Regions from separate parts of the Bradyrhizobium sp. CIAT3101 genome, predicted to be linked through region 2. Evidence: riboswitches for the same ligand, from Rfam matches in the RefSeq annotation. Region 2 holds a riboswitch; the other holds the start of a gene.
The links. Region 2 has a riboswitch for cobalamin ahead of QA645_RS20785 (TonB-dependent receptor). Riboswitches for the same ligand answer to the same signal wherever they lie in the genome.
Positions count from the first base shown of each region.

Region 1 (4,558 bases), 3.9 Mb from region 2:
CCCTTCGACGAAAGCTCGATTAAGGACCACAGGCCCTTCTGATCTTGCGGCCTCTGAAGCACGGTCGGCGTTGAGAAACGCCCGCTCAGCAGCGCGACATTGCTGCGCGACGGCTCCAGAAAGATAGAACGAACTTTGAGGTCGAATTAGCAATTCCTGGGCCAATGCCGCCCGGCTAAGCATACTGCATGACGAACGGGTAATTGGCAGGCCTGTGTTCGAACGCCCTCTATAAAGCGGTGCGAATTCCTCCGGCGGCGAAGATCCGGCCATCGCATATTGCCCACCGATCGGCTGGTTCGACAGTATCGCCTTGTTGGCGCCTGAACGAATTCAGCTGACCAAATTGTGACGTCGACATAATCTGGACTTTATCTGCTTCGATCAGCTCGTCGTTCGACCCCGCGAGCGCCCCCGCGTCAGGACGCCTTGCGCATTTCGCGGGCCGCCGCAACCATGTTGACGAGCGCCGGACGGACTTCGGTCCATTTGCGGGTCTTTAGGCCGCAATCCGGATTGATCCAGAGCTGCGAATCCGACAGTCGTTGGCGAGCTCGCGCGATGAGATCCGCCATCTCAGCAGCCTCGGGAACGCGAGGCGAGTGGATGTCGTAGACGCCAGGGCCGATGTCGTTTGGGTATTTGAAGGCAGTGAATGCGTCGAGCAGCTCCATCTTAGAACGGGACGTTTCGATCGAGATGACATCTGCGTCCATCGCGGCAATTGCATCGATGATGGCGTTGAACTCCGAATAGCACATGTGGGTATGGATCTGTGTCGCATCGGCAACACCGGAGGAACAGAGGCGGAAGCTCTCCACTGCCCAGTCGAGATAAGACTTCCAATCGGAGCGGCGGAGAGGCAAACCTTCGCGTAGTGCGGCCTCATCGATTTGGATCATGGTTGCGCCGGCTCTTTCCAGTTCGGCGACCTCATCACGGATGGCGAGCGCGATCTGACGGCAGGCCTCGCTCCGCGGAATATCGTCACGGACAAACGACCAATTTAGGATCGTCACCGGCCCCGTAAGCATGGCCTTCATCGGCTTTCTGGTTAGGGACTGCGCGTAGCGCCACCATTCGATGGTCATCGGCTTCGGCCGCGAGACATCGCCGAACAGAATCGGCGGACGAACGTAACGTGAGCCGTAAGATTGCACCCAGCCATGCTTTGTAAACACGAAGCCGGAAAGCTGTTCAGCGAAATACTGGACCATATCGTTGCGCTCGAACTCGCCGTGAACAAGAACGTCGAGCCCAATCTCCTCCTGCCAAAGGACGGCGCGAGCCGTTTCCTCTTTCAGGAATTGTTCATATTCCGCCTTTGTCAACTGTCCCTGGGCACGCGCGGAGCGGGCGTTGCGTACCTGCGCGGTCTGTGGGAACGAGCCGATTGTTGTCGTGGGAAACAGCGGCAGGCCGAAACGCTTGCGCTGAACCTCGGCACGGGTCGTAAAAGCGCTGTTGCGACGGCACATAGCCTCGTCAATCGCCGCCGCCCGCTGTGTGACAACCCTGTTATGGATCTTCGGTGATGCCCGGCGAGCCTTCGCTGCACGGTCTGATTCGGAAAGCGCGGCAATGGCGCTTCCGTCGCCTGCGAGTGCTTTCCCCAAGGCCGCGAGCTCGTCGATCTTCTGCACCGAGAAGGCAAGCCACCTCTTCACATCCGAATCGATATCGGTCTCGAGCTGAACGTCGATTGGGACATGCAAGAGCGAGCAAGACGGGGCGAGTTGCACGCGATCCTTGCCGAACTTTGCAATGAAAGGCTTGAGCCGCTCAACCAGTGCAAAGAGGTTCGAGCGCCACACGTTGCGGCCGTCGATGACGCCGAGCGAAACCACGAGGTCCGCGCGGGCGCTGATTTCAATTTGGCTCAATTGCTGGGGAGCGCGGACAAGATCCACGTGCAACCCGGCCACAGGCAGTCCCAGAGCGGTCGCCAGATTGTCGCCGATCGCTCCGAAATAAGTCGTAAGCATGATTTTGATGCCAGGGACCTCCTCAGCAAGACGTCCATAGGCACGCTGGACCGCACGCCGCGTCGTCTCGTCGAGATCAAGCACCAGATAGGGCTCATCAAGCTGGACCCACTCGGCTCCACGTTTCGCCAGTTCCTTGAGCACCTCGACATAGACGGGTACGAGGCTCTCGAGCAGCGAAATCGGATCAAATGTCGGATCGGCACTCTTGCCGAGCTTCAGGAAGGTGACCGGTCCGACCAAGACAGGACGCGTTTGATAGCCAAGGGCTTTCGCCTCCTCATATTCCTCGATCGGTTTGCGGGAGGAGAGCCTGAAGGTCTGTCCCTTATGGAATTCGGGCACCATGTAGTGGTAGTTGGTATCGAACCACTTAGTCATCTCCTGCGCAGCGGCGCCATGAGCTCGAGCTTGACCGCGGCTCGCGCCTTGTTCCTTATCTTGCGAGCCTCGTGCCATGGCGAAATAGGTCTGCAGCGAGACCGGCCCGCCGTCCCAGCCATACATCTCGGGAATGGCGCCAACCATGACGCTCGTATCGAGAACCTGGTCATAAAGCGAAAAGTCATTTGATGGGATGACACTGACGCCCAGCGACTTCTGACGTGCCCAATTGGCGACACGAAGACCCGCCGCTGCTTCAAGAAGCTGCGAGGTGCTGATCTTACCGGCCCAGTAGGCTTCGAGCGCCAGCTTGAGCTCACGGCGCGGTCCGATACGCGGCGTGCCGAGGGTTGCGACAGGAAGTGAGAGAAGAGACATAGCTTTAACCCCATTGTGTGTGGGGGCAAAGGCCATGGCGGAAACGCACTAGGCGTACCACCGGACACCCCGCCCGTGGACGAATATGTTGTCGGGGCAGGTCTCCTGGCTCGCGGGTCATCGCCTGCATCCCGCCTTCCCGAAGCTTCTGCTTCAGTGACACGTTTGGATGCGAGCTCGCCGCTTACAGTTGCGGGGGCAGCGCCGGCATTACTTCAATCCTGAGCGGATCAAGAGCGCACCGGCTTCCCTCTTAGCTCCAGATCGAGTGAGAGCTGGAGAACCTCGACGCCTCCGATTATCTGCAGAAGAAGCGATACGTCAACCCTGAGATCGTCTTTGCTGCGGCATCGGCAAGCCCGACGGTCTAACGATTGAGCCATCGAGGTCACCGAACAATCGTGATGTGAAGCTCTGCGCGCCTTTCCACCCGAACGAAGAGGTGGCCGTCACGCCGTCACGTGCGATCGCGCGCTATAAATGGTCCTAACCGCTTTCGGCCCCGCTATGCTGTTATTGGCTAGATGTATCGTGCAGCTCCTGGCCTTGAACGCCACCGCTGTGCGCGCAAATCGTACGGACCGTCAAAGGGACAGAATCTCGGACAGCACTCCCTGGCGCCTCGTCTCTGGGCTCGAGTCGAGAGGAAGTGAAGAGACTTCCCTCTCTTGTCACTTCGCCGTCACTACTGCGGTTTGCAGCATTTTGCGCAGCATCACGGATAGCTTCAAAGGGCCATGTGAACCGATCTCTGCGCCCCTCCCACCGCTTTTTCCATACGAATAGTTTTCTTGTTCCTTCAGCAGCGGACGAGACCTCAATCGCTTAAAGGACAAGGCGCTCTTGCATTGGTCAACTACCAGTTCTGGCAATTGAACGTACTGATAGACCACGTCAACTTTAGAGCCGCACTAAGCCTTAGCGGAGTCGCACCAACAAGTCCGAGGTTGCTTCAGGAGCGCAAGCTCCAACTCGGCGCTGTCACTAGGAATCTGACGCATTCCGCTATGCGGTCGGCAGTTGGCGTTCGACAGCTCTAGTCGAGTTTAGCGGAAACCGCCAAATTGGAGATTTGGAGCCATGACTTATACGGTCTTGTCGGATTGCGATGTTCCTCGCGGCGACATCGTCAAATGCGCTGCGCGCCTCGGCGCAGAAATCCGCAACGTCAAGCTATCGGGCGGTTTGCCGGAGCAGACGATCGGCTCGATCAATGAGTTACTATTGGAGCACAAGGTCATCTTCTTCCGAGACCAGGGACACCTCGACGATGCCGAGCAAGAGCGCTTTGCCCTTCGCTTCGGGAAGCTGGCACCTCATCCGACGCTCGGTGCGATCAAAGGTACGGCGTCAATCATCGAGCTTGATTCCGCCCGCGCCGGTAGCCGCGCCGACTTGTGGCACACCGACGGAACCTTCGTCGATGCCTACCCCAAAATTGCGGTACTACGAAGCCTAGTGATTCCACCATTCGGTGGCGATACGGTCTGGTCAAACACCGTGACGGCATATCTTGACCTAGCACCGCCGCTGCAGCGTCTTGCAGACAAGCTTTGGGCCGTTCACAGCAACGCCTTCGACTACGCAATATTGGCCCGCGTCAGCGAGCTCGACAAAAAGCATTTGGACGAAATCTTCACTAGAACGATCTATCAGACTGAGCATCCTGTCGTGCGCGTGCATCCCGAGACCGGCGAGCGCGCGCTAGTGCTTGGCGCTCTGGTGCAAAATTTCGTTGGTGTTCCGAAATACGACGGCCAGAAATTATTTGATCTATTTCAGTCTCATATCACGGCGCTCGAAAACACAGT
Region 1 is NZ_CP121634.1:8,261,304-8,265,861, reverse strand. It holds gene metE (5-methyltetrahydropteroyltriglutamate--homocysteine S-methyltransferase) at 420-2,747, opposite strand; cobalamin riboswitch at 2,825-3,050, opposite strand; gene QA645_RS38600 (TauD/TfdA family dioxygenase) at 3,828-4,558, shown strand, end outside.
Region 1: it holds a riboswitch for cobalamin, as region 2 does, so the genes downstream of both, metE (5-methyltetrahydropteroyltriglutamate--homocysteine S-methyltransferase) here and QA645_RS20785 (TonB-dependent receptor) in region 2, are expected to answer to the same signal.

Region 2 (4,558 bases):
GTGCTCGTCGACGGCACCCGAAGCCGTGATCGAATGGACCCATTGGAAGCGCAAGCAGGGCACCGCGCTTCGTGGTGACGAATGGTACGTTTTCGACACGGAGAGCGGACGCATCAAGGAGATCCGGGCCTACTACGCCGCGCCCGCAGATCCTTCGGTTCGGATCTGCGAGCTCGTGGCGTTCGACTATGAGAAGCGGGGTTATCACCTCTCGCACAAATAGCGCTTACTGTCTCGCGCCCACCAATCGCTCGCGAACCATCCGTGCGATCGCCGGCGTGATCCTGCTGACCCTGCCGCACCTGACGAAAATCACCACTTGAACGACGCGGCCACCTCGTAGCTGCGCGGTGCGCCCAGGATGATCTGGTCCGTGTACCCCGGATCGCCCCAGGCCGCGTAGAGCTTGTTGGTCAGGTTGCGGACGCGGAACGACAGCCGCGTGTTCTCGACACCCGTGAAGTAGGTTTTCGGGATGTCGACGAACGCGAACGCGTCGAACGTGGTGTAGGCGTTCATGACGACCATGTTGTCCTGGTAGTTGAAGCGGTCTCCGACATGGCGCATCGAGGCGCCGATCTCGACCGGCAGCGCCGTCTCGAACCGATACGATGCGCCCGCATTGGCGACGAAATTCGGAACGTTGGGCGGCGTATTGCCGGCATAGGATTGGAATACACCGCTGCTGTCGACGTAGTTGAAATCGACGAAATGCGACTGCAGGAAGGCGACGTTACCCCACAATTTCAGGCCGGCGATCGGATTGGTCGCCGCTGCGATCTCGATGCCCTTGGAGTGGATCTTGCCGGCGACATTGAACAGGTTGCCGCTCTCGGGAATGTAGACGTTCTTGCGCTCGATATCGAAGGCCGAGAAGGTGAACTCAGTGCGCTTGTCGGCCGACTGCACTTTCACGCCGGTCTCATAGGTCCGCGACGTCGTCAGCAGCAGCGGCACTGACGGCGCGAGGATGAAGATGTTGGCGACCGTCGGGTCGGCTGCGGTCGCATACTGGCTGTACAGAATGACACCGGGCGCGATGTCCCAGGTATAACCGGCGCGGCCCGTGATGGGATTGAACGTCGTCGAGAAAGGATAGCCCTTTGCCGACTCCAGAGTGCCGTCCGGGAAGAAGCGTGTCCTGTCGAGCTTGATGTCCTCGAACCGGATGCCGCCGATCAGCGCGAAGGTCGAGGTCAGCTTGATCCGGTCCTCGAACGAGAGCGAGGCGGTGTTGACGCGGGTGTAGATCTTCTCGTCGCTGCGCGGGCCATAGAGCCCGCGGTCCGGATTGAGCAGATCGACGTAGTCATTGAAGAACAGCGTGTCCTGCGAGACGTTGAACTGGTTGTTGCTCGCCATGACGGTGGCGACGAAGCGGTTGTCCAGGCCGCCGATGTTGGAGTTGACGGTGAGGTCGGTGATGTTGCCGTAGAGCCGCTGCGCGTGGTCCAGCGCGAGGCGTTCGCGATAGATGCTCTGCGCGCCGGCGAAGCCGCCGACGGTCTGGTCGAACGACGAGATCTCGTTGTTGAACCAGTGACGGTGGGCGTCATAGCCGTAGACCTGGCTCTTCAGCGAGACGTTGTTGGTGATGTCCCATTGAAAGCCGGAGCGCAGCCACAATTCGCTGGCGCCGCTGTGATTGTCGAGCACGTTGTAGTTCGTGGTCAGCGTGCGCGCGTCGATGGTGGGCGCGACAGGCGTGCCGCCGCCGAGATAATAATTACTCCAGGTCCCCGACACGATGCCCGTGGTCGGCACGATGCCGGCCCCGTTGGCCGGTACGATCGGCGTGCCCCAGTAGAAGCGGTCGCTGTCCTGCTTGTACTCGGCCGCGCCCCAGACCTTGAGGCTGTCGTTGACGCGATAGTTCAGCTGGCCGGAGACGTTGGACAGCTTCGAATAGCTGTCGTCGATGAAGCTCTTGTCGTTGAAATGGCTGATGTCGAAGCGGTAATCGAGGCCGTCGATCAGCGTCGAGCCGCCCGAGCCGTAGCCGGCGCGATAGCCGTTGAAGGAATCGTAGGAGGTGAAGGCCTCGTTGACGACAGGGCCGGTGTGCGGCGCCTTGGTCACGTAATTGATGGCACCGCCGGTGGCGCCGAGGCCTGCGACCAGCGAGTCCGGGCCCTTGATGATCTCGACCTGCTGCAGGCCTGCCACATCCATCGGGCGGCCGGTCATGGTCGACGGCCCGACCGGGATGCCGTTGTAGAGGGTGGTGAGCTGGTCGCCGCTGAAGCCACGCATCGAGAAGATCGCGGGCGCGCCGGGTGCATCGCCGCCGATCACGCCGGTTGCTGCCTTGGCGACGTCGGTGGTGGTCCTGATGCCCCGGTCCTGCATGGTCTGCTGGCTGATCACCTCGACGGTCGCCGGCGTCTGCCGCGCCGTGATGCCGAGCCGTGAGCCTACATCGGTAACGACGGCCGTGTTCAATGGCATTTCGACCGGGGCGCTCGCGCTCGGGACGATCGGGCGCGCAACGACGGAGGTGGCCGGCTTGCGGCCTGTGGTCCGACGTGCCGTGCGAGGCTTTTGGTTGCCCGGGCTGACCGCGGGAGCCGGCTTGGGCGTGGACGGAGAGACGGTCACGGGACCGATCTCCACCGGCGGCCTGTTCTGGGTCACGCTCTGCGCGAGCGCTGCCGACGACAGCGACACCGAAGAAAGCAGCGAGATCAGGAAAGCACGCGAAAACCCTAGCGTAACGCCAGCACGAAAATGAAGATGTTGCACAACAACGCTCTGCGGCGACGCAAACAAACTGCCACCGCGGTTGCCTCTGTCATCTGCTTTCGCCCATTGAGGCAGATGCTTCGGCTACTGGTCCGACATCGGGGCACCCCGCCCAATGCGTTCGCGCGTGACTCATGGCTGGCAGCAGGTTTCCTGGCTCGCGGGTCATCGCCTTCGACCACCTTCCCAGAGGCCCAAGCGGGCTCCAGTGGTTTTGCTGGTCGTCGGCTATCCGCCTACAGTTGCGGGGGCAGCCGCGGAATTGCCCACTGACGTGGACGCACCGCATTCCCTTGGATAGTCCTTGCGGACACTACCGAGCGAAAAATTGGCATCCGCGGTCGGGCAGGTCAACACCGGGGGTGGGCCAGAATGTCGCAACGAGGAGCGATGGCGACGGACCGTGTCACTTTGGCAACGATCTCGTCACGTCATCAGTTCGTGCAAACCCGTCCAGCCGGTGTAGAGGCCGCCGAAGACGATTAAGGCCGCCGAGACGCGCTGGTCAGCGGCTGCGAAGCGACATGCTGCGGCAGCACCGCGCCGGACTGCGTGATCTTGCAGCCCGGCCAAGTGAATTGCATTTGAAGGCGATCGGCTTGCTTCGGAGCAATTATCGCCCGGCGCCCACCAATCGCTCGCGAACCGTCCGGGCGATCGCCGGCGGCGCCTCATCGGGGATAGCGAAGCACGAGCTCGCATTGATCTCGCAGAGAACATAACTGTCGGCGCCATCCGCGTCGCGGGGCCCGAAGAGGAAGTCGGCGTCCCAGATCACCGGCAGCGATGCTTCGTCGATGGCCAGCAGCTTCATCATCTGCGGCGTCCATTCGTCCTCCATCCGCCGCCGCAGCGCCTGGAATGATGGTGCGTCGGGTCCGTGCATGATCCGCGGCCCCGGTTGTGCCTCAGGTGCATCCGGTCCTTGCGGTGGTGGAGGGATCAAGGCCTTGATCAGTTGATGGCCGAAGCCTGCGACCCTGGCGCCGCTCATGTAGCAGCGGATCATTCCGTCGGGCAGGCGCGGTTGAAACGGCTGATCGATGATGCAGCCGCCCCAGCCGAAATAGGGTTCGCATCGCGCGATGAAGGCATCGAGCGGCATGTCCTCCGGGTGGCTGCCGCGCAGCGCATGGAGCACGCGAACCGCCGGGGTCGCATTTGGTAGCGCCTCGACCTTCCAGACGCCCTGGCCGCCGTTGCCGCGATTTTGCTTGAGCACGCGCGGGCCGTCGGCCCGCAGCCGTGGTGGAAATTCCGCTGCGAAGGCGGCCGCGCTGTCGTAGCGATGGGTGTCGGCGCCCCAACCGAGATTGCGCGTCCGGTAGAGCACCTCCTTGACGCCCATCTTCAGGATGACGTCTGGATGCGCGCTGACCCACGGGACGCGCGCTGCGACGTCGCGCAGCAAGGCGTCCAGCTCAGCGCGCGTCTTTCCCTGGTGGATCGGATCGGCCCAGACCAGCACGCCGTCGACCGCAAGCAATTGCTCGCGGACCGCATCACTGAAGCTTTCGTCGTAGATGGCGGGGTGTGCCGCGATGCCGGCGGCGGCGAGGGCTTCGAAAACGCGGACGAAACGACTGTTCTGTGCCGTTGTGTTGAGGCGCGCGCCTGCGTCGCCTCGTGAAAGAATAGCTACGGAATATTGGTGAGGGGATGTTGTGTCCATGCGCAAGCTCCACGAATTGCGTGCTGCGCAGACTTGGACCGAAGTCTCACGGGGAGTCTGCCTTGTCCCCACCGCGGCATTCTATGCGGGATCGTGCGGAAGCCGCAAGATGCGACGATGCGGCTTCCGCAGATCGCGCGAGCG
Region 2 is NZ_CP121634.1:4,411,203-4,415,760, forward strand. It holds gene QA645_RS20780 (nuclear transport factor 2 family protein) at 1-223, shown strand, start outside; gene QA645_RS20785 (TonB-dependent receptor) at 313-2,448, opposite strand; cobalamin riboswitch at 2,868-3,075, opposite strand; gene QA645_RS20790 (Cj0069 family protein) at 3,356-4,414, opposite strand.